Regions from separate parts of the Mesorhizobium sp. M6A.T.Cr.TU.016.01.1.1 genome, predicted to be linked through region 2. Evidence: predicted binding sites of a transcription regulator. Region 2 holds the regulator's gene; each other region holds the start of a gene.
What was found. The regulator LexA, encoded in region 2, represses DNA repair genes until DNA is damaged. The targets are predictions, from matches to a motif close to TGTTCNNNNTGTGTTCNG.
Positions count from the first base shown of each region.

Region 1 (7,414 bases), 3.1 Mb from region 2:
GGTCCGCGCCGGGCGCTGACGACGCTGCTCAACGCCCGGCTGATCTCGATGATCGACCGGCTGGTGGCAGCGACTGAAGGTTTTCTTGTCGCGCGCAAGATCGCCGCACCGCTGATGGTGGTGCGCGGCGATGGCGCCCTGGTCTCGGCGGCCTTCGCCCGCCAGCGGCCGATCGAGACGATTCTTTCAGGTCCGGCCGCCAGCCTGGTTGGCGCCCGCCACATGACCGGCCTCGACAATGCAGTCGTCTCCGACATCGGCGGCACCACCACCGATGTCGCTGTGCTCGACGGGGGCCGCCCCAGGCTCGATCCGGAAGGCGCCACCGTCGGCGGTTTCCGCACCATGGTCGAGGCCGTCGCCATGCGCACTTTTGGGCTCGGCGGCGATTCCGAAGTGGCGCTCGAAGATGGCGCGCTCAACCCAAAAATCCTGCTCGGGCCGCGCCGCCTGGTGCCGCTGGCGCTGGCCGGCATGATGCATGGCGAAGTCGTCGCATCAGAGCTCGAACGCCAGCTGCGGGCGCCGAACCCCGGCCGCATGGATGGTCGCCTGGCGATCAGGACCGGCGTGCCGGAGCGGCTGGCCGCGGGCCTGACCGGCGCCGAAGCCAAGCTTTACGAGATGATCGGTGCTGTGCCCCTCGCCGTCGACAGGCTTTTGACCTCGAATGCCCAGAACGCCACCTTGAACCGGCTGGTGTCGCGCGGGCTGGTGCATGTCGCCGGCTTCACGCCGTCGGATGCTGCCCATGTGCTGGGCAAGCAGGCGAATTGGGATGCGGCAACGGCCCGGCTCGGCGCCGAGCTGTTTGCCCGCAAGCGCGACGGGCGGGGACAGTCGATCGCCGCCTCGCCGGAGGCTATATCGGAACGGGTGCTGACCACACTGACTCGCCTGTCAGCGGAAGTCGTCCTCGAAACCGCCTTTGCCGAGGACGGGTTAGACGGCGCGGCGACCGTCGCCCATGCGCTGGTCCAGCGCGCCGTCGATGCCCATCCCGGCATTGCCCGCCTCAGTGTCGCGCTCGACCGTCCGGTGATCGGCCTCGGCGCCTCGGCGCCGCTGCATTATGCCGGCTTGCCTCCGCTCATCGGCAACGGCTGCGTCGTGCCGGAGGATACCGATGTCGCCAACGCGCTCGGCGCGGTCGTCGGCCAGGTCAGGGTCTCGGCGGAGGCGCGCGTCAGCCAGCCCAAGGAAGGGCTGTTTCGCGTCGCCTCCGGCGAAACCGTGCGCGATTTCAATGACGAGGCGGCGGCGATCGCGGCGGCGGAAACCGACGTCCGCGCCATTGCCGCCGGGCGGGCCAGGGACGCCGGCACCGACAGCGCCGAGATCGAAATCGCCACCGAATTCCGCGTCTCGACCGTCGAAGCCCAGCGCATGTTCATCGAGGCGCATGTAGTGGCGGTGGCGTCGGGAAGGCCAAGGATTGCGGTGTGAGCGCGTAATCTCCCCCCTCGAGGGGGAGATGTCGCCGAAGGCGACAGAGGGGGTCGCCGCGCGTGCAGCGCTACTTCCTTCTGTCGCAGGAGGCCGAGCCCGGTCGGACCGACCCCCTCTGGCCTGCCGGCCATCTCCCCCTCAAGGGGGGAGATTGGCAGCTTCGCCGACTTCGAAAATCTTCCCCTTCACCCTAAGCTGAATTGACCGTGCTACCCTGACATGCCAAAGGCCCGGCCAAAGCCTTTCATCTTGGAGAAGCCCTGATGACCGATCGCGTCGAAATCGCCGGATTGCGGATTGCCCGCGAGCTTTATGATTTCGTCGTGAACGAGGCGCTGCGGGGCACCGGCATTGCCGCCAACGCCTTCTGGACCGGCTTCTCGGCCATCGTGCACGATCTTTCGCCGAAGAACCGGGCGCTGCTGGAAAAGCGCGATGCCCTGCAGGATCAGATCGACCGCTGGTATCGCGACAATGGCGCGCCCAGCGACATGGAAGCCTACAAGGCGTTCCTCAAGGAGATCGGCTATCTCGTGCCGGAGGGGCCGGCCTTCTCCGTCGCGACGGAAAATGTCGACCCGGAAATCTCGGTGGTTGCCGGGCCGCAGCTGGTGGTGCCGGTGATGAACGCGCGCTATGCGCTGAACGCCGCCAACGCGCGCTGGGGTTCGCTCTATGACGCGCTCTACGGCACCGACGCTATCCCCGAGACCGACGGCGCCGATAGGGGCGGGAAGTTCAATCCCGTGCGCGGCGCCAAGGTCATTGCCTGGGCGAAGGGTTTTCTCGACGAGTCGGTGCCGGCCACCTCGGGAAAATGGGCTGGGGTGAACGGGCTTTCGGTTGCCCACGGCATGTTGCGGCTGGGCGAGGGCGCCGGCGCCACCACGCTTGCCGACCCAAAACAGTTTGCCGGCTATCGCGGCGATGCCGACAATCCCGAAGCCGTCCTGCTCACCGGGAATGGCCTGCATATCGAGATCGTCATCGACCGCAGCAACCAGATCGGCAAGACCGATCCGGCCGGCATTGCCGACGTCGTGCTGGAATCGGCGCTGACCACCATCCAGGACTGCGAGGATTCGGTCGCGGCAGTCGATGCGCAGGACAAGGTCGTGGTCTACCGCAACTGGCTCGGCCTGATGAAGGGCGACCTTGCCGAGGAGATCACCAAGGGCGGCAAGACGTTTACGCGAAAACTCAATCCCGACCGCTCTTACACCGCGCCCGATGGCGGCGCGCTGACGCTGCCCGGCCGCTCGCTGATGCTGATCCGCAACGTCGGCCACCTCATGACCAATCCGGCGATCACAGACCGCGACGGCAACGAGGTGCCGGAAGGCATCATGGATGCGACGATGACGGCGCTGATCGCGCTGCATGATGTCGGGCCGAACGGACGCCGGCAAAACTCCCGCGCCGGCTCGATGTATGTCGTAAAGCCCAAGATGCACGGGCCGGAGGAAGTCGCCTTCGCCGTAGAGATCTTCGACCGCGTCGAGGCGCTGCTGGAGATGCCAGCGAATACCATCAAGATGGGCATCATGGACGAGGAGCGGCGCACCACCGTCAACCTCAAGGAGGCGATCCGCGCCGCCAAAGACCGCGTCGTCTTCATCAACACCGGCTTCCTCGACCGCACCGGTGACGAGATCCACACCTCGATGGAAGCCGGCCCGATGATCCGCAAGGGCGACATGAAGCAGGCTGCCTGGATTGCCGCCTACGAAGCCTGGAATGTCGATACCGGGCTGGAATGCGGGCTGGCCGGCCGCGCCCAGATCGGCAAGGGCATGTGGGCGATGCCCGATCTGATGGCGGCGATGCTGGCGGAGAAGATCGCTCACCCCAAGGCCGGCGCCAACACCGCCTGGGTGCCATCGCCGACGGCGGCGACGCTGCACGCCACTCACTATCACAAGGTCGATGTTCATGCCGTCCAAGTGGCGCTGAAGAGCCGGCCCAAGGCAAAGCTCGACGACATATTGTCGGTGCCGGTCGCGGTGCGGCCGAACTGGTCTCAGGCAGACATCCAGAAGGAGCTCGACAACAACGCCCAAGGCATTCTGGGCTATGTTGTGCGCTGGATCGACCAGGGCGTCGGCTGCTCGAAAGTGCCTGACATCAACGATGTCGGCTTGATGGAGGACCGCGCCACGCTGCGCATTTCCTCGCAGCATATCGCCAGCTGGCTGCATCATGGCGTCTGCACCTCGGATCAGGTGATGGAGACGATGAAGCGCATGGCAGCGATCGTCGACCGCCAGAACGAAGGCGACCCGCTCTACCAGCCGATGGCGCCGGACTTCGACAAGTCCATCGCCTTCCTCGCCGCCTGCGACCTCGTCTTCAAGGGCCGGGTCCAGCCCAACGGCTACACCGAGCCGGTGCTGCACGCGCGGCGATTGGAGCTGAAGGCGAAAGAGCAGGCCTGAGCGAAGCGTCCCCTCCCCCTTGAGGGGAGGGTGGCCCAAAGGGCCGGGTGGGTCCTGCGTGAAGTGCGCCGACGGCTACGCCCTCTCCTTCAGCAGTCGGTGGGCAGCCTTACTTCCAAAGAAAATGCCCGTTCCAACGCACGCAGAACGAACCCACCAGGCGTCATAGCCGGTTAACCAAATGAGCAATAAGACGAGAAGGCTGACAGCACCGGCGACAAGTGCACCCACGGCGAGAGCCACCGCTGGGGATCGAGTTGGTCTGTCTAGTGGCATATTTCTTATCCAGGTCGCGTCGAGCATCCCATCTCCCGGGCCGGTTCTCGGCCTCTCCTTGTATCACGCCGCCTGCGCCATTCGCTCCGAGCTCTTGCGGTAGGAAATCGCCTCGGCCAGATGAATGCGCCCGACCGTCTCGCTGGCCTCGAGATCGGCCAGCGTCCGCGCCACTTTCAAAACGCGGTGGTAGGCCCGCGCGGAAAAGCCGAGTTTCTCGCTGGCATCCCTGAGCAGCGCCAGGCCTGATGCATCCGGCATCGCGATCTCCTCGATGACGGAGGGCGAGCAATGCGCGTTGGTGGTGGCGGAGGTCGCGCCGTGCCGCTCGAAACGCTCGCGCTGGATCGTGCGGGCGCGGGCCACGCGCAGCGCCACCGCAGCACTTTTCTCCGCCCGGTCCGGCCGGATCAGATCGCTGGCCGAGACCGCCGGCACCTCGATCCTGAGGTCGATGCGGTCGAGCAGCGGGCCGGAAATGCGCGCCTGGTAATCGGTGCGGCAACGGTCGCCGCGCAGGCAGCGATAGCCCGGCTCGCCGGCCATGCCGCAGCGGCACGGGTTCATCGCCGCGACCAGTTGGATGCGCGCCGGATAGGTGACGCGATGATTGGCGCGGGCGATCATGCAGTCGCCGGTCTCCAGCGGCTGGCGCAGCGCATCGAGCGCCTGCGGCGAGAATTCGGGAAACTCGTCGAGGAACAGCACGCCGTGATGGGCAAGCGACGCCTCGCCCGGCCGCACGCGCAGGCCACCGCCGACCATCGCCGCCATCGAAGCCGAATGGTGCGGCGCGCGGAATGGCCGCCGGTCGGTCAGTTTTCCCTCACCGAGTTCGCCGGCCACCGACGCGATCATCGAGACTTCGAGCAACTCCCTCGGCGCCAGCGGCGGCAGGATCGACGGCAGCCGCTGCGCCAGCATCGATTTTCCCGACCCCGGCGGTCCGATCATCAGCAGGTTGTGGCCGCCGGCCGCCGCCACTTCCAGTGCCCGCTTGGCGGTCTCCTGGCCCTTGATGTCGGCCAGATCAGGCAGATCGCGCGCCGAGACATGGATGCCGGCTTCCGGCCGCGACAGAACCTGCGTGCCGCGAAAATGATTGGCGATGGCGATCAGGCTGCGCGGCGCCAGAATGTCGAAATCCTTGCCGGCCCAGGCCGCTTCCGGTCCGCAGGCGAAAGGGCAGATCAGGCCTTTGCCCTCGGCATTGGCGCCGATCGCCGCCGGCAGCGCGCCGGCCACCGCGGCGATAGTGCCGTCGAGCGACAGCTCGCCAAGCACGACATAGCCGGCCAGCATGTCGCCCGGAATGGCGCCAAGCGCCGCCATCAGGCCGAGCGCGATCGGCAGGTCGTAATGGCTGCCTTCCTTGGGCAGGTCGGCCGGCGCCAGATTGACGGTAACCTTCTTCGACGGCATCGACAGGCCGGACGCATGCAGCGCCGCCTGCACCCGCTCGCGGCTTTCGGCCACCGCCTTGTCGGCGAGGCCGACGATGTGCATGTTGACCTTGCCCGGCGCGATCATCACCTGCACGTCGACCGGCACGGCCTCGATGCCCTGGAAAGCCACCGTGCGGACCCGCGCAACCATTTTTTCACCCCGGATGCAGGCTTGCCCAAGCCTCTGCGATCATGCCGCGAACGGCTTCACCAGAGACAACCACAGATTTACGGCCAAGGCAAGAACATTAGGGGAACAGACAAATACCATTGCTGCCAGGAAGTTGCGTCAGAGTTGCGGGCTCGAAATGCGCCTGGGAAGGCTACTTGCGCTTGCCCTCGACCGCATCCCAGAACAGGCTCGCAATATCGGCGCCGCCGAAGCGTTTTACCTCGCGCACGCCGGTCGGCGACGTCACGTTGATCTCGGTCATGTAGTCGCCGATCACGTCGATGCCGACGAGGATAAAACCGCGCTCCTTCAGCGACGGGCCGATGCGGGCGCAGATCTCGCGCTCGCGCGCCGTCAGTTCGGTTTTTTCGGCGCGGCCGCCGACATGCATGTTGGAGCGTGAATCATGCTCGGCCGGCACCCGGTTGATGGCGCCGACCGGCTCGCCGTCGATCAGGATGATACGCTTGTCGCCCTTGCGCACGTCCTTCAGATAACGCTGCACGATGTAGGGCTCGCGGAACATCTGGCCGAACATCTCGAGCAGCGAGGCGAGGTTGCGGTCGGCCTCGTGCAGATGGAAGATGCCGGCGCCGCCATTGCCGTAGAGCGGCTTGACGATGATGTCGCCGAACTCCTTGCGGAAGGCGGCGACCTCCAGCGGATCCTTGGTGATCAGCGTTTCCGGCATCAGGTCGGGAAACTCGGTGACGAAGATCTTTTCCGGGCTGTTGCGCACCCAGGCCGGGTCGTTGACCACCAGCGTCTTAGGATGGATACGCTCAAGTATGTGCGTCGTGGTGATGTAATTCATATCGAAGGGCGGATCCTGCCTGAGCAGGACGACGTCCATCTCCGACAGGTCGGTGCGCACTTCTTCGCCGAGCGAATAGTGATCGCCTTTCTCATCGCGGACCTGCATTGCCTCGATGCGGGCAAACACCTTGCCGCCGCGCAGCGACAGCCGGTCGGGCGTATAGTGGAACAGCTGGTGACCGCGGCGCTGCGCTTCCAGCGACAGCGCAAACGAGGTGTCGCCGGCAATCGAGACGGTGGAGATGTGGTCCATCTGGACGGCGATTTTCAATTTCATGGCGGCTCTCCGGCGCACTTGGAGCGACGTGCGTCCATTTGGACGCACAAAGTACGCTCCAACACTTTGAATCTATCCATCGTGCTTTCCGAAAATCGATTCCGCTTTTCGGGCCGATGCATCGACCACAGCGATATATGGAACTCGGCGCCTTCTGCCAATCGGCCCAAGACCTATATCGACCAAGACTATATGGGGCCGCGCTTCGCTTGGCGCACCCTTCACCGATCGAAGACCAGCCTGGAATAACCGAGGAAGGAGAGCGCCATCGCGACCAGCGAGGCGATGGCAAGTGCCGTCAGCGGTGGCATTGCCGGCAGCGCCATCAGGATGGCGCAATAGGCGAGGTAATTGACGATGCTGGTGGCGATGCCGACGCCGCCATAGCGTGCGCCCTCTTGCGCGATGCCGCGGCTCGACGGCGAGAAGGTCAGGTGGCGGTTGATGGCCCAGGTGACGGACAGCGCAAAGCCGATCGAGACGACACGTGCGACGAAGGGTCCAAGCTGCGTGAAGGCCAGCAGAAGCCACAGCGCCGCCGCGT
Region 1 is NZ_CP034452.1:2,020,896-2,028,309, reverse strand. Features, by position in the region: gene EJ075_RS09490 (hydantoinase/oxoprolinase family protein) at 1-1,446, shown strand, start outside; gene EJ075_RS09485 (malate synthase G) at 1,713-3,884, shown strand; gene EJ075_RS09480 (YifB family Mg chelatase-like AAA ATPase) at 4,224-5,756, opposite strand; gene gshB (glutathione synthase) at 5,929-6,870, opposite strand; gene EJ075_RS09470 (GtrA family protein) at 7,092-7,414, opposite strand, start outside.
Region 1: a site for LexA is predicted at 5,847-5,864, ahead of EJ075_RS09480 (YifB family Mg chelatase-like AAA ATPase). Genes of this name have one in related genera too.

Region 2 (7,414 bases):
GCTGTGCGCCAGCAGATCGTCGAGGCGGTTTCGGACGGTCTCAAGACCCCGGATACCTTCTTGAAGGCGGTCGCGCTCTATCGTGGCGAAGACCGCACCATCGACTACCTGACTTTACCGAAATCGCTGGTCGAGCCGATTGAAGCGCCGTCCGACAGCGTGCTTTCGACCTATTTCGAGGAAAACAAGAAGACCTATGCGGCGCCTGAATACCGCAAATTCTCCTATGTCAGGCTCGAGCCGCAAGACATTATGGATCTGAGTGCCGTGACCGACCAACAGGTCAGCGACGACTACAACAAGAACAAGGGGCGCTACACCACGCCGGAAACGCGCACCATCGAACAGCTCGTGTTCAAGACGCCTGATGCCGCCAAGGCCGCGCTCGATTCACTCAAGACCGGCGCGACCTTCGACAAGATCGTTGCCGCCGAAGGCAAGACGCAAGCCGACACGCTGCTTGGCACGCTGCCCAAGGACAAGATTGCCGACAAGGCGGTGGCCGACGCCGCCTTCGCGCTCAACGCCAACGAGATCAGCCCGGTCGTTCAGGGCGCCTTTGGTGCGGTGCTGCTGCGCGTCACCGACATCAAGCCCGAAGTGGTGAAGCCGCTGGCCGAAGTGTCCGCCGAGATCCGCAAGGATCTGGCGTTGAGCGAGGCAAGCCGCATTCTGCTGGACGTGCATGACAACTACGAAGACATGCGCGCTTCGGGCAGCACGCTTACGCAAGCTGCCGAAAAACTGAAGCTGAAGGTCGTCACTATCGATGCGATCGATCGCACCGGCCAGAGGCCGGACGGCACCATCGTCAACGACCTGCCGGAATCGCCGGATCTCATCAAGGCGGTGTTCGACGCCGAACCCGGCACCGAGAATCCCGACCTCACCACCGCCGGCAACGGCTTCGTGTTCTACGAGGTGGATTCGATCACGCCGGCCCGCGACCGCACGCTGGATGAAGTCCACCAGAAGGTAGTGGCCGACTGGACGGCGGCGGAAACGACCAAGCGGCTCACCGCAAAAGCGGTTGAACTCGAAAAGCGTCTCAAGGCCGGCACCACGCTCGATGTAATCGCAAGCGAGCTCAAGCTCGAGAAGCAGACCAAGCGCGGCGTCAAGCGCGAGGCGGACGACGTCGATTTCGGCAAGGAAGGGGCGGCAGCGATGTTCGGCGAAGGCGAAGGCGGGACCGGGTTGATCCCCTCGCCCACCGGCGACGGACAGATCCTGTTCAAGATTGCCGAAGTCTTCGAGCCTGCCGGAGCCGACGCCAGCTCGGTGCCGGACGACGCGCAGAAATCCTTCACATCCGGCATGTCCGACGACCTGCTCGACCAGTTGGTGGCGCAGTTGCAGACGCAATACGACGTTCGTATCGATCAGACAGCTGTTGCCCAAGCCCTGACCAGATGAGCGCGCTCAAGACCCATATCGCAAAGGTCGCCGCAGGCACCGCCCTTTCCTTCGAGGAGGCGCGCGAGGCCTTCGACATCATCATGTCGGGCGACGCTACGCCCGGCCAGATCGGCGGCTTCCTGATGGCGCTGCGGGTGCGCGGCGAGACGGTGAGCGAGATTTCCGGCGCCGTCGCAACGATGCGCGCCAAGATGCTGCGTGTCGATGCGCCCGCTGACGCCATCGACATCGTCGGCACCGGCGGCGACAATTCGCACAGCGTCAACATCTCGACCGCTTCCGCCTTCGTCGTCGCCGCTTGCGGCGTGCCGGTGGCTAAGCACGGCAATCGCGGACTGTCCTCGCAGACCGGCGCCGCCGACGTGCTGACCGCGCTCGGCGTCAAGATCGATATCCCGCCGGAAACGATCAGCCGCTGCATCCACGATGCAGGCGTCGGCTTCATGTTCGCGCCGGCGCATCATCCGGCGATGAAGCATGTCGGCCCGACCCGCGTCGAGCTCGGCACCCGCACCATCTTCAACCTGCTTGGCCCGCTCTCCAATCCGGCTGGTGTCAGCAGGCAGATGGTTGGCGTCTTCTTGCCGGAATGGATCATGCCGGTGGCCGAGACGCTGAAGGCATTGGGCGCCGAACACGCCTGGGTCGCCCATGGCGACGGCTATGACGAAATCACCACCACTGGCGAAACCCAAGTGGCCGAGCTGGTCGGCGGTGAGATCCGCAGCTTTACGCTAACCCCGGAAGCAGTCGGGCTGAAGCGGCACACCAAGGACGAGTTGCGCGGCGGCGACGCCGCCTATAACGCCCAGGCGCTACGCGACATGCTGGGCGGCGCCGCCGGCGCCTTTCGTGATACGGTGCTGATGAACGCCGGCGCCGGACTGGTGGTGGCTGGCAAGGCGACGATGCTTGCCGACGGCATGGCGACGGCGGCGCAAGCCATCGACAGCGGCCGGGCGCTGCAAGTGCTCGACCGGCTGGTCGAGATTTCGAACGGATAGAGCCGTGTCTGATATCCTGCGCAAGATCGAAGCCTACAAGCGCGACGAGATCGCGGCGGCGAAGGCGCGCGTGCCGCTTGCCGAGATCAAGGCGCGGGCGAAGGACACCGATGCGCCGCGCGGCTTTCTCTCGGCCCTTGAAGCCAGGCGCAAATCCGGCAGCTTCGCGCTGATCGCCGAGATCAAGAAGGCGAGCCCTTCCAAGGGCCTGATCCGAGCCGATTTCGATCCGCCGGCACTGGCCAGGGCCTATGCGAAAGGTGGCGCCGCCTGCCTCTCGGTGCTGACCGACGCGCCGTCCTTCCAGGGCGCGCCTGAATTCCTCACCGATGCGCGCAGTGCCGTGACATTGCCCGCCTTGCGCAAGGATTTTCTGTTCGAGCCTTATCAGGTGTTCGAAGCCCGTGCGTGGGGCGCTGACGCCATCCTGATCATCATGGCGAGCGTCGATGACGCCGTGGCCAGGGAGCTCGAAATGACGGCTTTCGAGCTCGGCATGGACGCGCTGGTCGAGGTGCATGACGAAGCCGAGACGGAACGCGCGCTGAAACTGTCGTCACGGCTGATCGGCATCAACAACCGCAACCTCCGGACGTTCGAAACCAGTCTCGATACTTCGGAGCGGCTCGCGACGATGGTGCCGGCCGACCGCCTGCTGGTCAGCGAGAGCGGTATTTTCTCGCACGAAGATTGCCGCAGGCTGGAAAAAAGCGACATCGGCACCTTCCTCGTCGGCGAGAGCCTGATGCGGCAACAGGACGTGGCCGCCGCAACGCACCTGCTTTTGACGGGTAAGGCGCCGGCTCATGCATCGGCCCGAAAATCGGAATCGATTTTCGGAGAGCACGATGCATAAATCCAAAGTGTTAGAGCATGCTATGTGCGTCCAAACGGACGCACGTCGTTCTAAGGCCGTCTGACGATGACGGCTGCCCTCACCCATCTTGGCGCGAAAGGCGAAGCCAATATGGTCGATGTCGGCGACAAGGCGGAAACGACCCGCACGGCGATCGCCGAAGGTCTTGTCTCGATGCGGCCAGAAACGCTGAAGATGATCCTCGACGGCGATGCCAAGAAAGGCGACGTGCTGGGCACGGCGCGCATCGCCGGCATCATGGCGGCCAAGAGGACGCATGAGCTGATCCCGCTCTGTCACCCGCTGCTGTTGACCAAGATATCCGTCGACATCGAACCGGACGCGACGCTGCCTGGCCTGAAGGTCACGGCGCTGGCCCGCGTCACCGGCAAGACCGGCGTCGAGATGGAGGCGCTGACCGCCGTCTCGGTCGCTTGCCTGACCATCTACGACATGGCTAAGGCGGTCGACCGCGCCATGGTGATCTCCGGCATCAGGCTGGTGGAAAAGACCGGCGGCAAATCCGGCGTCTACAAAGTAAGCGCCCAAGGGGCAGGCCAATAATGGCGCTGCTTCCGGTTGCCGACGCGCTCGAGCGCCTGCTTGAAGATGCTGCGCCCTTGCAAGCTGAAAGCCTCACCCTGATGGACGCCGCCGACCGGATACTGGCGGACCCGCTCACGGCGCTCCGCACCCAGCCGCCCTTCAACGCGTCCGCCATGGACGGCTATGCCGTGCGGGCCGAGGATGTCGCCTCCGCGCCGGCAACACTTGCGGTGATCGGCATGGCGCCGGCCGGACGCGGCTTTGCCGGAACAGTCGGCCCGGCGCAGGCCGTGCGCATCTTCACCGGCGCGCCGCTTCCCGCAGGCGCTGACACCATCGTCATCCAGGAGAATGTCCGCGACCTCGGCGGCGGCAGCATCGAAGTGACCGCGTCGACGGTTGAAGGCCGCAACATCCGCCGCCTCGGGCTCGATTTCTCGAAGGGCGACGTTCTGCTGGAGAAAGGCCGCCTGCTTGATCCGGCGGCGTTGTCGCTGGCGGCGTCGGCCAACCATCCGCAGGTCAGCGTGGTGAAACGGCCGCTGGTCGCCATCATCGCCACCGGCGACGAATTGCTGCCGCCAGGCAGCGACCTTGGCCCGGACCAGATCATCTCGTCCAACGCCTATGGCGTCGCTGCCGCGGCCCGCTCGGTCGGCGCCAGCGCGCTCGACCTCGGCATCGCCCCCGACCGCAAAGAGGCGATTGCCGCGCTGGTGAAAAAGGCGGTTAACGCAGGGGCTGACGTCATCGTCACGCTGGGCGGCGCCTCGGTCGGCGACCACGACCTCGTCCACGACGTGCTGACCGGCGAAGGCATGACGCTCGATTTCTGGAAGATCGCCATGCGGCCCGGCAAGCCGCTGATGTTCGGTCGGCTGGGCGACATCCGCTGCATCGGCCTGCCCGGCAATCCGGTGGCGAGCCTAGTCTGCACGCAGCTCTTCCTGAAGCCGCTGCTTGCGCGGCTTGGCGGACGCGCCTACCGGCAGGACATGCGTCAGGCGCGGCTCGGTGCCGCCATGGCGGCCAACGATATCAGGCAGGACTATGTACGCGCCGTGGTGAAGGAAGACGCGGGCACGCTCAAGGCGACGCCGTTCGGCATCCAGGATTCCTCGATGCTCAGAATGCTGGCCGACGCCAACGGGCTGATCGTGCGCGAGCCATTCGCTCCCCCCGCCGCGACAGGTGCCGCCTGCACCGTGCTGATGCTACGCTGAACAAAACGTCAACACATTCATTAAACTTTAAACAGTTGCGGAACACAACTGGAACAGATAGTGTTTGTTCTGGGTTTGTTTTTCTGATTCTGTTGGGGGTCGCGATGCTGACACGCAAACAACATGAGCTGCTGATGTTCATCCACGAGCGGCTGAAGGAAAGCGGCATTCCGCCCTCGTTTGACGAGATGAAGGAAGCGCTCGATCTCGCGTCCAAATCGGGAATCCATCGGCTGATCACGGCGCTGGAGGAGCGCGGCTTCATTCGCCGGCTGCCCAACCGCGCCCGCGCGCTGGAAGTGCTGCGCTTGCCCGATTCGATCGCGCCCGGCCTCAATGCGGCGCGCAAATTCTCGCCGAGCGTCATTCAGGGCAGCCTTGGGCAGGGCAGCCTCGGCCGACAGATCAAGCCGGCGCCGTCACGCATGCCTGCGGCCGGCAATGACGACGACGTCGTTGCCACCGTCTCCATTCCGGTGATGGGCCGCATCGCTGCCGGTGTGCCGATCGATGCCATCCAGCACCAGACGCATTCGATCTCGGTGCCACCGGACATGATCACAGGCGGCGCGCACTACGCGCTGGAGGTCAAGGGTGATTCGATGATCGAGGCCGGCATCTTCGACGGCGACACGGTCATCATTCGCAACGCCGACACCGCCCAGCCTGGCGAGATCATTGTCGCCCTGGTCGACGAGGAGGAAGCGACGCTGAAGCGGTTCCGCCGCAAAGGCGCCTCGATCGCCCTGGAAGCCGCCAACCCGGCCTATGAGACGCGCATCTTCGGGCCGGACCGGGTCAAGGTGCAAGGCAAGCTCGTCGGATTGATCCGACGTTACTGAACGGCAGCTTTCTTGGGTTTCTCAGGCTTACGGTATGGCGGCAGGCCCCTAGCCTCGCGAGAAAATCTCCGCTGCTCATGCCAAGGCCTATATGGCTGTTTGACGGCAAAACGGATTTCTGCGCGCGTCGTCGCCGATAGCGGATCGAAAAAGACGGCGGCACTGCCCATGCGAGCGAGCTGCCGTTTGGTCACGACGAGGACCAGCGGGTTGCGGCAGGGATTATAATAGGCCGTGGCATCGTCGATGACGATCAAGTCCGCAAAGGCACAGGCTGGCCGCGCGATTTTGCGGTCGTCGGCGAGCGCGATGATCGCGCCGGACGGATGCCGGGCGAGGCACAGGCCGGCAGTGCAATAGAAAGGCGCTCCCGGCGGCAGGTCGGCCGGGTCGGCGATGTCGAACCGCACGTCTCCTTTTTCGAACGTCTCCGGCTCGACAATGGTCGCTGAAGTCAGCGCATGTTTCCAGTTGTCGGTGGTGAATTCGTTCGAGCGCACCCGGTTGACGGCAAGTTCGCCGCCGCCGATCGGCAGCGCCACCAGATGCGCATCCTCCGAGATCAGCACGTCGGGGGTTCGCGTCTCGGAAATCGTCAGCAGGCCGGCAAGCGCAAAGGGAAGTGCCGCAAGCCGCAACCATGTCGTCGCCATCGTGGCGATGACCAGGGCGACCGTCACCAGCAGAACCGACTGCAACGAAATCAGCCCGACTGCATCGACCGGCGAACGTTCGGAGATCCATCCCGATATTGCAATCATGGCCGTCAGCCCCTTGCCCATCATGTAGAGGAAAGGTCCGTCGAAGCCGAAAGGCATTGCCAAGGCGCTGACGACCGCCAGGAACATGACGACCGTGACGATCGGCATGACGGCCAGATTGGCAAACAGACTGAGCGGCGAGACGCGCTGGAAGTGCCAGATGGCGAAGAGCGCGGTGGCGCTGCCGGCAATGATGGAGGTCATGGCGATGGTGCCTGTTCCAGCGACGAGCTTCCGCGTGACGAAAGCGGCCGGTGACCGTCGTTGTGGCGGCGCCGTGGCCTTGTCGGCACGATAGTCGGACCAGCCGGCATAGGCGCCCACGAGAGCCGCGGTCGCGGCGAAGGACATCTGGAAGCTTGGGCCGACCACCTCGTGCGGCGACACGACGATGACGGCGATGGCTGAAATCGTAAGATTGCGCATGGTGAGCGCAGCCCGGTCGAACAGCACGGCGACAAGCATTACCGCCAGCATGATGAAGCTGCGCTCAGCCGCGACCACGATGCCGGAAAAAATGAGATAGGCAGCGATGGAAAGGAGTGCGGCTGCAGCCGCATATTTTTTGACCGGCCGGCGCGACGAAAAATCGGGAAACAGCGCAAAGGCGCCGCGCAGCAATCCCATGATGGTGCCGGCGACAAGCGCCATGTGCAGGCCGGAAATGGAGATGATGTGGTAGATGCCGGTGCGCCGCATCGATTCGTTGATCTCTTCGGGGATGCCGGCACGCACGCCGACGATCAGCGCAGCGGCAATCTCC
Region 2 is NZ_CP034452.1:5,694,174-5,701,587, reverse strand. Features, by position in the region: gene EJ075_RS27565 (SurA N-terminal domain-containing protein) at 1-1,416, shown strand, start outside; gene trpD (anthranilate phosphoribosyltransferase) at 1,413-2,423, shown strand; gene trpC (indole-3-glycerol phosphate synthase TrpC) at 2,428-3,279, shown strand; gene moaC (cyclic pyranopterin monophosphate synthase MoaC) at 3,346-3,843, shown strand; gene glp (gephyrin-like molybdotransferase Glp) at 3,843-5,048, shown strand; gene lexA (transcriptional repressor LexA) at 5,153-5,890, shown strand; gene EJ075_RS27535 (ComEC/Rec2 family competence protein) at 5,884-7,414, opposite strand, start outside.

Region 3 (7,414 bases), 1.1 Mb from region 2:
TCGATACCGGCCTGATCAGCAGGCATCAGCAAGCACTGACCGCAGTGCCGCCGCCGAGCAGCGAGATCGTCGCCGCCGCCGCGTTTGCGGCGTCCGGCGCCGGGGCTCAGGCGTCGACCGATGACCCGTGGTCGTCGCTTGCCGGCTATGCGCATTTCCACACTGTTCCGCGGCGCACACGGCTGCGCTACGGCGAGGACGAGATCATCGCGCTTGTGTCGGTACTGCGGCCGGATGGGCGCTTCCAAGTGGCACTGGATAACAGCGCCGATCCGCTCGATCTTCGCAGTGCCCCTCGCCTCGCCCGCTGGCCAGGCCACGTCACCGTGTTTGAAGGCGCTGTCGGCTACAGCTTCGCGGTGCCGGATCCGCTGGCGAGGGCCGACGAAATCGCCGCCGGTTCAGACAGCCTGCGGGCGCCGATGCCGGGTCTGGTCAAGCTGGTGCGTGCAGCCAAGGGCGAGGTCGTCATCAAGGGCCAGCCGCTGCTGATCCTGGAAGCGATGAAGATGGAGCACACCATCGCCGCTACCCATGATGGGGTAATCGCCGAAATCGCGGCCGAGGGGGCGCAGGTCACCGACGGGACGGTGCTGGTGCGTTTTGCCGAGGAAGCCCACGGCTGACCGCTGTTCCCCATCCATAAGGCGACGTCGACACGCGCCACAAACGCACCGCCCAAATGAAAATGGCCGGGTCAGACCCGGCCATCTCCGTTTACCGCAGGCTATGCCAGTTGTTACGGCTGGATCGGCGCGTATTTGCCGTCGTGCCACTGGTTGATGTCGTAGCTGACGTTCTTGAGGTCGCCCTTTTCGTCAAAAGTGACCGAGCCGACGACGGTGCTGATCGGCTCGCCGTTCTTCAATGCCTCGGCAACCTTGGCCGGGTCGTCGCTGCCGGCGCGCTTGATGCCCTCGGCAAAGGCCTGGATCACGGCATAGGAGAACAGCGTGAAGCCCTCGGGCACGAAGCCGCCCGCCTTGATCTTTTCGACGGCCTCTTTGGCTTCGGGCTTCGCCTGCGGATCCGACGGGAAGACGAACATGGTGCCTTCGCCGGCCGGACCGGCAACCTGCCAGAATTCCGGCGTGGCAATCGAGTCCGGCATGATCAACTGATACTTCAGGTTCTGTTCCGCCGACTGGCGCAGGATGAGGCCGGCTTCGGGGTGATAGCCGCCGAAATAGATGACGTCAGCCTTCAGGTCCTTCAGCTTGGTGACAAGCGCCGCGTAGTCCTTTTCACCGGCGTTGATGCCCTCGTAGAGTATCTCGTTGAGACCGTTCTGGTTCATCGTTGCCTTGACGGCATCGGCCACGCCCTGCCCATAGGCGCTCTTGTCGTGCATGATGACGACGTTCTTGCCGGCATATTTCTTGGCGATCCACGGGCCGATGAAAGCGCCCTGGGCATCGTCGCGCGTATAGAGGCGCATGATCGTCAGCCAGCCGGCTTTCGCGGCCGCGTCGGTCAGTACCGGGTTGGACGAAGCCGGGCTCATCATCAGCGCGCCGGCTTCGGCGTAGACGGCCGAGGCCGGAATGCTCGAGCCCGAGCAGGCATGGCCATCGATGAACTTGACGCCGTTGGCAACGATGCGGTTGGCGACCGAAACCGCCTGTTTCGGATCACACTGGTCATCCTGGACGTCGAGCTTGATCTGGCGGCCGTCGACACCGCCGGCCGCGTTGATCGCGTCGGCGGCGGCTTGCGCGCCCTGCTTGAACTGGTCGCCGATGGTGGCAAGCTGACCGGTCATCGGTCCGACCACCGAAAAGGTGATGTCGTCGGCGAAGGCAATCGGCGCACTCATCATCAGGCCTACTATGGCCGCGCTCAAAATACCCAACTGTTTCATGGTGATATTCCTCCACTCTCGCGCGGCCGCCCCGGCCGCGCCTCTTCCAGAGTGGGCGGGAGAATTTCACCCTTCGCCAAGCCTGTCTAGACGCATCGGCGGCACTCGATTGGGCCTGCAACGTTTCTGTTTGACCATGATCTTTTTCCAAAAACCGGTTTCCACTTTTTGGGATCATGGTCCCGAAAACGCAAAAGCCGCGCCGGCCTTGTTCCGGCCGGTCGCGGCTTTTGTCGATCGAACCATCCCCGAACGCTCCCGCGCCCGAAAACCGCTCGCCTTCCCTGTCCGTCGCGCAGCTTGGCGTATCCAGCCTGCCGCGTTCTCGTCATTGTTGGTGAGACCGTCTTGCGCGGCCTTGTTCTTACCGGTCCGGCCGTCTTGCGCGGCCTCGACCTGAAGCGTCCCTGTCGGTGATCTCAATGCCTGATGAACTCAGGGCCTGATGAACTCAGGGCCCGATGAACTCAGGGCCCGATGAACTCAGGGCCCGATGAACTCAGGGCCAACTTAGTGCATCGTCATCCATTCGCGGGCTTCGCGCAGCGCCCTGGCGATCTCGACCTTCGACATGGCGGCCGATAATTCCGAGCGCAGTTCCGCGGCGCGGACCGAGCCCTTGATCGCGGCGATGTTGAACCATTTGTGAGCGGCGACGACATCGGTCTCGCAATCGCGGCCGGTCGCATACATCATGCCCAGTTCGAAAAGAATGTCGGCCTGGGCAGTTGCCCCCATGGCGCCGAAGCCGGCTTCAGGCATTTCAAAACGTGCCATTTCAATCCCCTGTTCTAGCCCCTGTCAGGCTCCCGAGAGCTGCCTCCTTCTGTCCCTTGGTATCTGTTGATAACCCTTGGGGCGGCCGCTCTTTCGATGCTTTCGAGAATGAACCGGAGGCTTGAATCCGTCGTTAAGTGGCGTGCTTAATTTGAGGAAAACAAAGCTAAAACAAGAGGTAAATGCGGGAATTCGTTAAGGATGCAAAGCCAGCAATTTCGCCGGTTTGGGCTAAATTTGACGAAAATTTGCGAGGCGCAAATCAAGACTCCGCTAACCACGGGAGACAAAGCCAGCATACCCGTCGTTTCATTTTTCGCCGACGAGACCGTCTCGGGCGGCCAGAAAATCCTGAAGTCTTCCCCAGCGGCACCGCTTTTGTTTTGCCGGGAGGTGGATTAGCTTACGTTTGCGTAAAGGGCAGACCGGCGGGCGGAACATCCGACCGGAAGCCCACAGGGAGGAAACATGTTTCGCAAAATCAGCATGGCCCTTGCGGCCACATTGATCATGGCCGGCACGGCTTGGGCCGATCCGATCGAAGGCAACTGGAAAACGCAAGCCGGTTCGACTGCCGCCATTGCTGGCGGCGGCGGCGCATTTTCCATCACGCTCAAATCAGGCAAGTTTGCCGGCAAGCGCATCGGTTCGTTCAAGGTGTCCGGCGCCGACAAATATACGGGCACCATAACCGACCCGGAAACCGACAAGACCTATTCAGGCAAGGCCTCGGTCTCAGGCGCCTCGCTCAAGATGAGCGGCTGCGTGCTCGGCGGACTGATCTGCAGGAGCCAGACCTGGCACAAGCTCTGATCGTTTCCGCTGCCACAAATTTGAAAACGGGGCCGCGAATGGCCCGGGCCGCGTCGGACGATCGTGCGAGCGCGCGCCTTCTGCACTTAACAGCAATTTTGCGCGTCCTTCGTCCGTATCACCAGCAAGATCGGGGACAGCAGCAGACTGCGGCGACGCTCGTGGCCGGCGACGGCGCGGTGGGCGGCGGGCACTCAACAACTCGTCAATGAATTTGAACCGCAGATGAACGCTGGCATCAGAGCCGGTTCAGTCGGGCTCGGGCATTTTCGTGCGTATTGAAGGAGACACCACGCAATGCTCGCTCGCCGCTTCACCATCGTCTGCCTGCTGCTGAGCCTGTTCGGAATGTTGTTCGCCATCCTCGTCGCCGAGGCAGGCCGTCCGGCCCGCTCCCTGGACCAGGCCAATTCCTGCCAGTTCGGTTGCGTGAACCATTTTCGCCCCTGAACCGACAAAGACCTCGAGAGACAAAAGCAAAAGCCATGAACCGCATCGTCGCCAACGCCCTGAAAACCCTTCGACTCCTGCCTCGGGCGGCGCTTATCCTGGCCGTGCTTTCGGCGCCGGTTCTGGCCGTGCCCTCGATGCGCGCCGATGCCGGCTCGACGATCGAAGCGCCGGCGTTGAAGAAGAACGGCGTCGGCTTTGTGCTGTTGATCAGCCTGCGGCGTGGTTAGAGCCAATCGACCTTCATCGAAATCCCAATCGATCTTCATCGAAATCACTGAAAAAGAAAAAACGATGTTTTGGCCGCGTTCAAGGCGGCATACCCCTCCCAACCGCATGGCCAAGCCTCTATATTGGGTCATGGAAAAGCGAATCTATCCCCAAGCCATAGACTCAGTCGTGATGCCGGAGCCGTTTGGCCGGCAGAGCTTCAACGATGCCGGAAAGGCCGTCGCGGCCTTGCAGGTCCTTTACGACCGCAACACCAAATTCCTGCGCGATTCGTTTACGGCGCTCGCTGCAGGCGGCGACAACAACAAGCGCTACCGGGCCTTCTATCCCGAGGTCGGCGTCACCACGACTTCGTTCACCCAGATCGACTCGCGGCAGGCATACGGCCATATGCCGACGCCTGGGCATTTCTCGACCACCATCACCCAGCCTGCCCTTTTCGAACGCTATCTCACCGAACAGCTTAGCCTGATCATGCGCAATCACGGCGTTCCAGTCACGGTTTCGGAATCGACGACGCCCATCCCGCTGCATTTCGCGTTCCTGGAAGGCTCCCATGTCGACGGCACCGCAGCCGAGCGCATCAGGCGGCCGATCCGTGACCTGTTCGACGTGCCGGATCTCGACGGCACCGACGACCAGATTGCCAACGGCACGTTCGAAGTGGCGTTAGGCGAAGCCAGGCCACTGGCGGCGTTCACGGCGCAACGCATCGACTATTCGCTGCACCGGATGTCGCACTACACGGCGACCAGTCCCCAGCATTTCCAGAATTTCGTGCTGTTCACCAACTACCAGTTCTATATCGACGAGTTCGTCGCCCGTGCGCATGAGCTGATGGCGAAGGGCGGCGGCGGATATGTCGAATTCGTCGAGCCGGGAAACGTCGTCACCAAGGCTGGGCAAAACGCGCCTGGCGCTGGGGTGGCGCCGCCGCGCCTGCCGCAGATGCCGGCCTATCATCTGAAGAAGCCGAACCATGGCGGCATCACCATGGTCAATATCGGTGTCGGCCCCTCCAACGCCAAGACTATCACCGACCACATTGCGGTGCTCAGGCCGCATGCCTGGGTGATGCTCGGCCATTGCGCCGGCCTGCGCAACACCCAGGCGCTGGGCGACTATGTGCTGGCGCACGCCTATGTGCGGGAAGACCATGTTCTGGACGATGACCTTCCGGTCTGGGTGCCGATCCCGCCGCTGGCTGAAATCCAGGTGGCGCTGCAAGAGGCGGTCGCCGAAGTCACCGGCCTTTCCGGCTACGACCTCAAACGTATCATGCGCACCGGCACCGTCGCCACCATCGACAACCGCAACTGGGAGCTGCGCGACCAGCGTGGGCCGGTGCAGCGGCTGTCGCAGTCGCGAGCGATCGCGCTCGACATGGAATCGGCTACGATCGCAGCCAATGGTTTCCGTTTCCGCGTGCCTTACGGCACCCTGCTTTGCGTCTCCGACAAGCCCCTGCATGGCGAATTGAAGCTGCCTGGCATGGCGACCGAGTTCTACAAGCGGCAGGTGGCACAGCATTTGACCATCGGCATCAGGGCGATGGAAAAGCTGGCCGAGATGCCGATGGAACGGTTGCATTCGCGCAAACTCAGAAGCTTTTCGGAAACGGCGTTCCAGTAGGACCGATCGGCTTCATCGGCCGGAGCATGGCCGTAGCATGATAACATCGCGGCAGGGCATTTCGTCATCTTGATTGGCTGCATTTCTGCCGATAAGCAAAGTAGGTGGCACGCGTTCGAAACATGATGGCGTCGGTGGCATTCGTCGCAATGCTCGGCTGCTCGGTTGCGCTGGTGGCCGGGTTTTTCGGAACGCTGCATCCGGCCTTCGATTCCTTCGCCCATTTCCGCGTCCATCTTGCCGTGCTGATGGCGCTTTGCGCGCTGCCGCTGCTCGTGACTTCATTTCGCCTGCAGGCGGCCACAGCGCTGCTCTTTGCCGTGGCTGCCTTTGCCACCACGTCGAACGCGCTGCCCGTGCCCCGCCTGTGGCCGGTCCAGGCAGCCTACGAAGTTAACCCCGGTGACCAGACGGTCTACCCCGATGACCAGCCGGTCTATCGCCTGCTGCAGATGAACCTGCGGTTCAACAATCCGACGCCGAAGAAAGTACTGTCGCTGATCGGCCGGACCAATCCAGACGTGATCACTCTCGATGAAGTGTCGGAGATGTGGACGACCGAGCTTGGCTATATTGCCAGCGCCTATCCCTACCGGATCCTCTGCCCCTACCCCAATGGCGTGTTCGGCGTTGCGCTGCTGTCCAGACGACCGTTTGCCGCCGGTACGCAACCGCGCTGCGACAGGCGCGGTGCGATGGCCATCGCGACGGTCGATTTCGGCGGAACCGACGTCGACGCAGCCGCAATGCACCTCACCTGGCCATGGCCGCGCAACCAATCACGGCAGATCGGCGGATTGTCGGAGGAACTCGCCTCGCTTGGCGAGACGTCGATCCTGGCATGCGATTGCAACGCAGTGCCGTGGAGTGCCGCCGTCCGGCGCGTCGCGGATCTTGGCAAGCTGACAGTGGTGCCTTCGCCGGGGCCGACCTGGCTCTATATCAAGCTGCCGAATTTCCTGCGCTTCGCCGGATTGCCGATCGACCAGGTTTTCAGCAAGGGCGCGGTTCTCATCCATTCGGTGTCGAGGCTGGAAGGCACAGGCTCCGACCATCTTCCGGTGATGGTGGAATTCTCGCTTAGGCCGGAAGAGAAAAAGCCGGTCGACGAAGATGAAACCGCGACCGCTTCCGTGACACAGAACGGCAAGTTTCGAAGCTGAGCGCCTACTGCTTGCGCAGGGCACCAACGAGGTGCTCGACATGGCCGCCGTCGCGATGCTCGCGCGCGTCGAAGGCGTTCTGTTTCGCCTCGTATTCGGCATAGACGGCCTTGATCCGGCGCCTCGCCTCGCGGTGCGTCTTGCTGCACAACCAGTTGTCGGCGAACTCCAATCCAGTGATCGATTTCTCGGTGGCCCGCATCATTGTCCTGGCGATGCGGCCGTGGCTATGCTCGTGGGCACGAACGCCCGCGAAAAACCGCTTCCAGCGCTTCTGAAGCGCCGGCGTCGCGGCTGAGGCCATGCGGGGCAAGGTGTAGGTGAGATCGAGTGTCCCATTGGCCTGCCGCAGATGGCAGACACCACCCTCCCTGCGAACCTCAAGGTCCCAATTTACGGTATAGGCGGTCAGCGCGATGGCGTGTGTCATGAAGCCGTGCCTCTTTGGACCCTTGCGGTCCATGGCCTCGATCAGGGCGGCGCCCGT
Region 3 is NZ_CP034452.1:10,512-17,925, forward strand. Features, by position in the region: gene EJ075_RS00060 (acetyl/propionyl/methylcrotonyl-CoA carboxylase subunit alpha) at 1-626, shown strand, start outside; gene EJ075_RS00065 (ABC transporter substrate-binding protein) at 740-1,861, opposite strand; gene EJ075_RS00070 (sel1 repeat family protein) at 2,372-2,638, opposite strand; gene EJ075_RS00075 (DUF2147 domain-containing protein) at 3,107-3,451, shown strand; gene EJ075_RS33010 (hypothetical protein) at 3,749-3,901, shown strand; gene EJ075_RS00080 (hypothetical protein) at 3,937-4,131, shown strand; gene EJ075_RS00085 (AMP nucleosidase) at 4,304-5,764, shown strand; gene EJ075_RS00090 (endonuclease/exonuclease/phosphatase family protein) at 5,887-6,927, shown strand; gene EJ075_RS00095 (DUF922 domain-containing protein) at 6,932-7,414, opposite strand, start outside.
Region 3: a site for LexA is predicted at 2,795-2,812, ahead of EJ075_RS00070 (sel1 repeat family protein). Genes of this name have one in related genera too.

Region 4 (7,414 bases), 210 kb from region 2:
GCGCGTCTCCATGGCGGTCGCCGCGGCGATTGCCGAAATCGGCGAGCCGGAAGCCTGCGCCACGCTTCTCGCCAACAGCGGCGCCGACATCGCTTCACTCAGCTTCCGCCGTATCGCGGAACGCCATGGCCATCTGCCTTTGGTGCGCGAGGCGCTGATATCGGATGCGCGGCTGCCCGCTGATTGCCGGCATATGCTTCTGGTTAAGCTGGGAGAAACCCTAAAAGGATCTCCGCTTGTCGTGGCTCTTATGGGCGCAGCCAGAGCCGAGCGCGTCATGCGCGATGCCTGCGTCAAGGCTTCCGTGACGCTGATCGAAGGCACCCGCCACGAAGAACATGCGGCGCTCATCGAGCATCTGCGCCTGCGCGGCGACCTGACCGCAAGCTTCATCATTCGCACCATCGCGCATGGCAAGGTCGATTTCTTCGGTTCGGCGCTGGTCGCGCTCAGCCAGCAATCCGAACAACGGGTGAGGGCGCTTCTGGCCGGCGGGCACGACGTGGCGCTGCAGGCGCTGTTCCGCAGTGCCGGCCTTGCCGCGATCACGCACGCGATCATTCTGCGTGCGCTGAAGATCTGGCGCGAGGTTGCCAATGGCAAGCGCCTGGCCGGCGTCCAGGAAGTCAGTTGGCTGATGCTGAAGGAACTCGGCGGGCAGTCCGCCGAAGGCGATCTCGCCGGACTGGTCAAATCGATCCATCTCGATGCGCTGCGCGAAAATGCGCGCGGCCATGCGCTGGCGATAGCGGCGGCTTAGACCCTATCCTTCGCGAAGAAATCCGGAAAATCCTCGATCGCCGCGGCGATGATGCGCAATGAGGCCGCTATCTGCAGCATGTCGGCCGCCTCGCTTCGCTCGGCGATGCCAGCCGCATATTGCCGCGCGACAGTGATGGTCGCCGTTTGCGGCTCGCCGGCTCGCCGGAAAAGCAGTTCGCGCGCCAGTCCTCGCAGGAAACTAGTGATCGAAAGCGCGGGTTCGGCGGGAATCGCTGAACTTTGCTGCGCATTGCGCAGCCGCAGGATCTCGATGCCAACCGTGACTGCGGCTATGCTGCCGCCGAGAACGGCGTCGCCTTTGCTGCCGGTGCGCTGCATGAGCGGCATCAACTGGTTGACCCGGTCGTAGGCGAGGCTTTCGAAGGCCTCGCGTCTCGGCACGCGCTCATGCAGGCAGAGGCGCGCCAGATCTTCCCGCATGGCTCGCACGATACGGCCGACGGTGACCCACGGATCGGCGGGCAGTACCGTGAGGAAGACGCCGATCGCCAGAAGAATGCCGACCAAGATCGATGCCGAACCGGCGAAAAACGGTCCGGGGTCGTAGGTCATGGCCTGATGTGGGCTGAGGAAGGCAAGGAAATTGATGGCGAAGGCGGTTGCCACGCCGACATAGCGCGGATTGGCCATCGCCAGCGCCGCGGGAACCAGGATCGGCACGACGAAGAGCGTGAACCAGCCGAAGCCGGGCAGAGCGGGGAGCGCGACCTGACCGACGAGAAATGCGAAGGGCAGGGCCAGCAACGTCCCCTTGAAGAAGCCCCAGGCCGATTGCACGGGATCGGGGCGCGCGGCAAACAGGCTGGAGACGACGGCGACAAGGATGACCGTGCCCGCCGCTTCGGACCATTTTGTCGTCAGCCAGAAAGCGGCGACCAGCAGTGTCGCAAGTGCCGCGCGCACGGCGTTTCGCCACGCCGCATGGTAGTCGCGGTGCACGACCAGCGCCGGCTGCCTGCGTTCACGCGTAAGGCGCGGGGCCGGCGCTCGTAAGGCGTCCAGGCCGCGCAGCACTTGCTTCAGGGCCTCCGCGAAATCGGCGGCGATGGTGAGGCGGGTGACTGCGCCTGCCCTGTCATCGCCTTTTGCGGCGGGCATGTCGGGCATCCGCCGTGCTTCGGCAACGATCGCGTCGAGCCGCGCTATCCAGGGTGCTGTGTCGTCCAGCGCACCCGGTTTTTCTGCCAATTCGCCGACGAAAACCTTCAGCTCGGTGCGCACGGGTATGAGGACTGCGTTTTTCGGTGCGGCATGGGCATACAGAGCGCGCGCCGCCGACAGCGCCGACAAAAGCTGGCCGATAGTGCGGCGGACCGGATAGGCGCGCGTCGCGAAGCTCGGCGCTTCCAGCCTCGCATAGGCGCGCATTTCACCCAGCGTCTGGGCGTCTGCGACCAGCTTTCGGTGCAGGTTGGCAAGGGTTGCCGCATCGCTGTCGGAGAACGCGCCGCCAGCATAGACGGCAAGGTCGAGGATGCAGCGCTTCAGCCTGCCGATGATGGCGTCAGCCGCCAGTTTCGGCAGGATCAGCCGGCTGGTCAGTGCGGCGCAGACGATGCCAAGCACGATCTCCCCACAGCGCGCCACGGCGAGATCGACGACGAGATGTGGCTGGCCGAAAGCCGGCAGGCCGATGATCATCGCCGTGTAGCCGGCAAGCGCAGCGCCATAGGCTTCCGGGTTGCGCAGCAGCGACGAGACGAGGGTACAAAGGCCGATCCAGACGGCAAGCACCGTGACGAGCAGCCAGAGGTTGGCGCCAAAGACCGTGGTGGTGCCGATCGCCGCCAGCGCGCCGGCCAGTGTGCCGAGCAGCCGGTAAAAACCTTTCGCCAGCACCATGCCGGCGACCGGCTGGGCAACGATGAACACCGTCATCATCGCCCATTGCGGGTGGTCGAGCTTGAGCGCGTAGGCGGCGAGAAGTGCGATCAGCCCGGCCGAAACCGTGCGCAGAGCGAAAATCCAATCCGAGTGCGTCGGTCGCGTGACGCCGGCGAACCTCGCGGCAAGATCGCTGCGCAGCCGGTCCCAGGTCACACGCTCATCTCCGCATTCGACGCGAGCGAGTTAGCTCAGATATCCAGCACTTCCGTCTCGGCGAACTCCGCGCGTTCCTGGATGAAGCGGAAGCGGGCTTCCGGCTTGGTGCCCATCAATGCGTCGACCGCATCCTTGGTTGCGGCCTCGGCGTCGATCACATCGACCCTGAGCAGCGTGCGCTTCCTCGGGTCCATGGTGGTTTCCTTGAGCTGGGCGGCCATCATTTCGCCCAGCCCCTTGAAGCGGCCGATCTCGACCTTGCCGCGCCCGGTGAATTCGGTGCGCAGAAGTTCGTCCTTGTGCGCATCGTCGCGGGCATAGGCGACCTTGCCGCCTTGCCGGATCGAGTAGAGCGGCGGCACCGCCAGATAGAGATGGCCGCCGTGGACCAAGCTCGGCATCTCCTGATAGAAGAAGGTGATCAGCAGCGAAGCGATGTGGGCGCCGTCGACGTCGGCGTCGGTCATGATGATGACCCGGTCGTAGCGCAGATCCGCGTCGCGGTACTTCGAGCGCGTGCCGCAGCCAAGCGCCTGGATCAGGTCCGAAATCTGCTGGTTGCCGGCCAGCTTGTCGTTGCCGGCGCTGGCGACGTTGAGGATCTTTCCACGCAGCGGCAGCACCGCCTGGCTGGCGCGGTCGCGCGCCTGTTTTGCCGAGCCGCCGGCCGAATCGCCCTCGACGATGAAGAGTTCGGCGCCGGCAGCGGCATTCTGCGTGCAGTCGGCGAGCTTGCCGGGCAGGCGCAGCTTGCGCACCGCGCTCTTGCGCGAGACTTCCTTTTCCTGCCGGCGGCGCACCCGTTCGTCGGCACGCGCGATCACCCATTCGAGCAGTTTTGAGGCTTCCTGCGGGTTGTCGGCTAGCCAGTGATCGAAGGGGTCTCGGATAGCGGTCTCGACGATCCTGATCGCCTCGATCGTCGCCAGCCTGTCCTTGGTCTGGCCGACGAATTCCGGCTCGCGGATGAACACCGACAGCATGCCCGCCGCCGAGATCATGACGTCTTCCGAGGTGACGATCGAAGCGCGCTTGTTGCCGACCAGATCCGCGTAGGCGCGCAAGCCTCGCGTCAAGACGTTACGGAAGCCGGCCTCGTGCGTGCCGCCTTCGCCGGTCGGAATGGTGTTGCAGTAGGAATTGAGGAATCCATCGCCGCCGAACCAGGTCACCGCCCATTCGAGCGAGCCGTGGCCGCCTTGCCTGTCGCTCTTGCCGGCGAAGATTTCGCGGGTGACCTGGAATTCGTCGCCGAGCGACGCTTTTAGATAGTCCTTTAGGCCACCGGGAAAATGGAACTCGGCCTTGGCCGGCGTCGTGTCCTTCTCCTTGATCAGCGAGGGGTCGCAGGTCCAGCGGATCTCGACGCCGCCGAACAGATAGGCCTTCGAGCGCGTCATGCGGTAGAGCCGCGCCGGCTCGAAAGCAGCACCCTTGCCGAAGATCTGCTCGTCGGGATGGAAGCGGATCTTGGTGCCGCGGCGGTTATGCACCTCTCCGAGCTGCTCGAGACCGGTCACCGGAACGCCGCGTGAAAAACGCTGGCGATAGAGCTGGCGGCCGCGTGCGACCTCGACCTCGAGATGGTCCGACAGCGCGTTGACGACGGAGACGCCGACGCCGTGCAGGCCGCCTGAGGTCTCGTAGACCTTCGAGTCGAACTTGCCGCCCGAATGCAGCGTCGTCATGATGACTTCGAGCGCCGGCTTCTTGAATTTCGGATGCGGATCGACCGGAATGCCGCGGCCATTGTCGGTCACGGCCAGATATCCGTCGGCTGAAAGCTCGACATCGATGAAAGTCGCGTGGCCGGCTACCGCCTCGTCCATCGAATTGTCGATGACCTCGGCGAACAGATGGTGCATCGCCTTGTCGTCGGTGCCGCCGATATACATGCCGGGCCGCCGCCGCACCGGCTCCAGCCCTTCGAGAACCTCGATGTCGGCGGCACTGTAGCTCTCGCTGCCGTCGCGGGATGCCGGGCGCTTCGCCGCCTGCACCAGCGGGTCGGCCGGGCGCGCGGTGGCGCGAACCGGTTGCGGCTGCTTGTCCATAGTGCCGAAAAGATCGTTATTGTCGTCCATGCTGGTCCTGGATTCCGATGCTGCGAATCACCACCCGATACTGCCACGCTTTTTGCGGGCAGGCGACGGAGGTTCCTGTTACGTTCGAGGATTGAGCCTCTTACCGCAAAACCATTCGACAACCAAGCGGCGGAAATGCGTCGAGCGCATCGACGCTTTGTAAACCTTTTCCGAAGGTTGCATCGGAAGGTTGGCTGAAAACGGTATCCGCGGACTGCCGCCTCCCTAGAATGCAGCGGAACTCTCAAGAGGCTGTCGCTTACGCATGTTGGATTACAGTTCGCTCCTGCTCGCGGCGGCGCTGTCGGGCATGTGCCTCAGCATCACCATGTTTGCGATATGGTTCGCCGCGCCGCAGGCCCGCTTCGTCCTGACGGTGGCTTGCGGCATTCTCGTGCTCGTCGCGCATGTGGTCTTGTTCTGGCATTATGCCAGGCATCCCAGCCCCTGGCTTTGCCAGATTGTGCTTGCGCTTCTCAGCCTGGGCTTTCTGATCATCTGCCTGTCGGCCATGCAGTATCTCGGCGTGCGCGACTACAGGCGCGCCATCCTGCCGACCTTGGCTGCGATGGCTGTTTGCGCAGGCGCGACGTATTTCGGCCTCGACGGTGTCGGTTTCATCGTCACCTACGCGACGGTAACGGCGCTGCTCTCGCTTATCGGGGTGATGTTCTGGATCAAGGGCGGTGGTCACGATCGCCGGATTCTGCTGGTCGTTTCGTTCCTGAGCGGCATCTGTGCGCTATCCTTCGTACTTTGCGGCGCGGTCCTGCTGGTCAAGGGCCAATGGATGCTCGGCGTTGCGCCCGACAATTGGGCCGAACGGTTGAACTCCGTCGTGGCGGTCGCCTGCATGACCGGGCTCGGGGCACTGACGCTCTCCCTGCACCATTTACAGGCGCAGATCGAATTGAAGGCCGAGACCATGACCGACCCATTGACCGGGCTGATGAACCGGCGGGCGTTGACGGCATTCTACGGCGAGCGGGTCTTCGGTCCGTTCATGTCCGTGGCCATGTTCGACCTCGACCACTTCAAGAGAACCAACGATGTATTCGGTCATCCGGTCGGCGATCAGGTTCTGCGCCGCTTCGCCGCTGTCATCAGGAAATACGCCAGGACCGGCGTCGACGCCTTCCGGCTGGGCGGCGAGGAATTCGTGCTGGTCATGTCGCGGATGACGGAAGAGAAGGCTTACGACATTGCGAGCAAGATCAGCGTCGCCTTCGGCGCGGAAGTCGTGGCCACCCAGCTTGGTCCGTTGCGCAGCACGGTCAGCGGCGGCATCGGCTTCGGCGGGACCGGCGGCACCAGTCTCGACGATGTGTTGGCGGAAGCCGACGCCGCACTCTATGCGGCAAAGCGCGCCGGGCGAAATCGCGTCGTCTCCCACAACAAGGCGAGCAAGGCCGATGCGCCGGCCTTGCGTTCTGCCTGATTGAGGCTTCTATCTTCTTGTTAGACCATGATCTTGTCCGAAGACCGGATTCCACTTTTTGCTGCGCTGACCTTCGGTTTGGGATCATGGTCTACTCCGCCGCGCCCAGATATTCCGACAGCGGCGGGCAGGAGCAGACGAGGTTGCGGTCGCCGGCGACATTGTCGATGCGCGACACCGGCGGCCAGTATTTGGCTGATGTGTCGGCATCGCCGGCCGGATAGGCCGCCTCCAGGCGCGAATAGGGATGGGTCCACTGGCCAGCCAGCGCCTCGGCGGCGGTATGCGGCGCATTGACCAGCGGATTGTCGGTCAAGGGCCATTCGCCTTTCGCCACCTTGGCCGCCTCGCCCGAGATCGCGATCATCGCATCGCAGAAGCGATCGAGTTCGCTCTTGGGCTCGGACTCGGTCGGCTCGACCATCAGCGTGCCGGCCACCGGAAACGACATGGTCGGCGCATGGAAGCCATAGTCGATCAGCCGCTTGGCGATATCGTCAACGCTGATGCCGGAGCTCTCCTTGAGCACGCGGGTGTCGAGGATGCACTCATGGGCGATGCGATCGTGCCGGCCCTTGTAGAGGAGCGGGAAGTGCGGGGCGAGCCGCGTCGCGACGTAGTTGGCGGAAACGATCGCCGTCTCGGTCGCCTGCTTCAGGCCGGAGGCGCCCATCATGCGGATATACATCCAGGTGATCGGCAGGATGGAAGCACTGCCGAACGGTGCGGCCGACACGGCATGCGCCGAGCCTTCGGTGACATGGCCCGGCAGATAGGGCTTGAGGTGCGCCCTTACGCCGATCGGGCCGACGCCTGGGCCACCGCCGCCATGCGGGATGCAGAAGGTCTTGTGCAGGTTCATGTGACAGACATCGGCGCCGATGTCGCCGGGGCGAGCGAGGCCGACCAAGGCGTTGAGGTTGGCGCCGTCGAAATAGACCTGTGCGCCATGCTCATGGATGAGGGCGCAGAGATGGCGCGCGCCTTCCTCGTATACCCCATGCGTCGAGGGATAGGTGAACATCAGCGCCGCGAGATTCTTGGAATGCTCATTGGCCTTGGCACT
Region 4 is NZ_CP034452.1:5,485,527-5,492,940, forward strand. Features, by position in the region: gene EJ075_RS26545 (DUF2336 domain-containing protein) at 1-760, shown strand, start outside; gene EJ075_RS26550 (FUSC family protein) at 757-2,823, opposite strand; gene parE (DNA topoisomerase IV subunit B) at 2,859-4,910, opposite strand; gene EJ075_RS26560 (GGDEF domain-containing protein) at 5,176-6,348, shown strand; gene gcvP (aminomethyl-transferring glycine dehydrogenase) at 6,440-7,414, opposite strand, start outside.
Region 4: a site for LexA is predicted at 4,981-4,998, ahead of parE (DNA topoisomerase IV subunit B). Genes of this name have one in related genera too.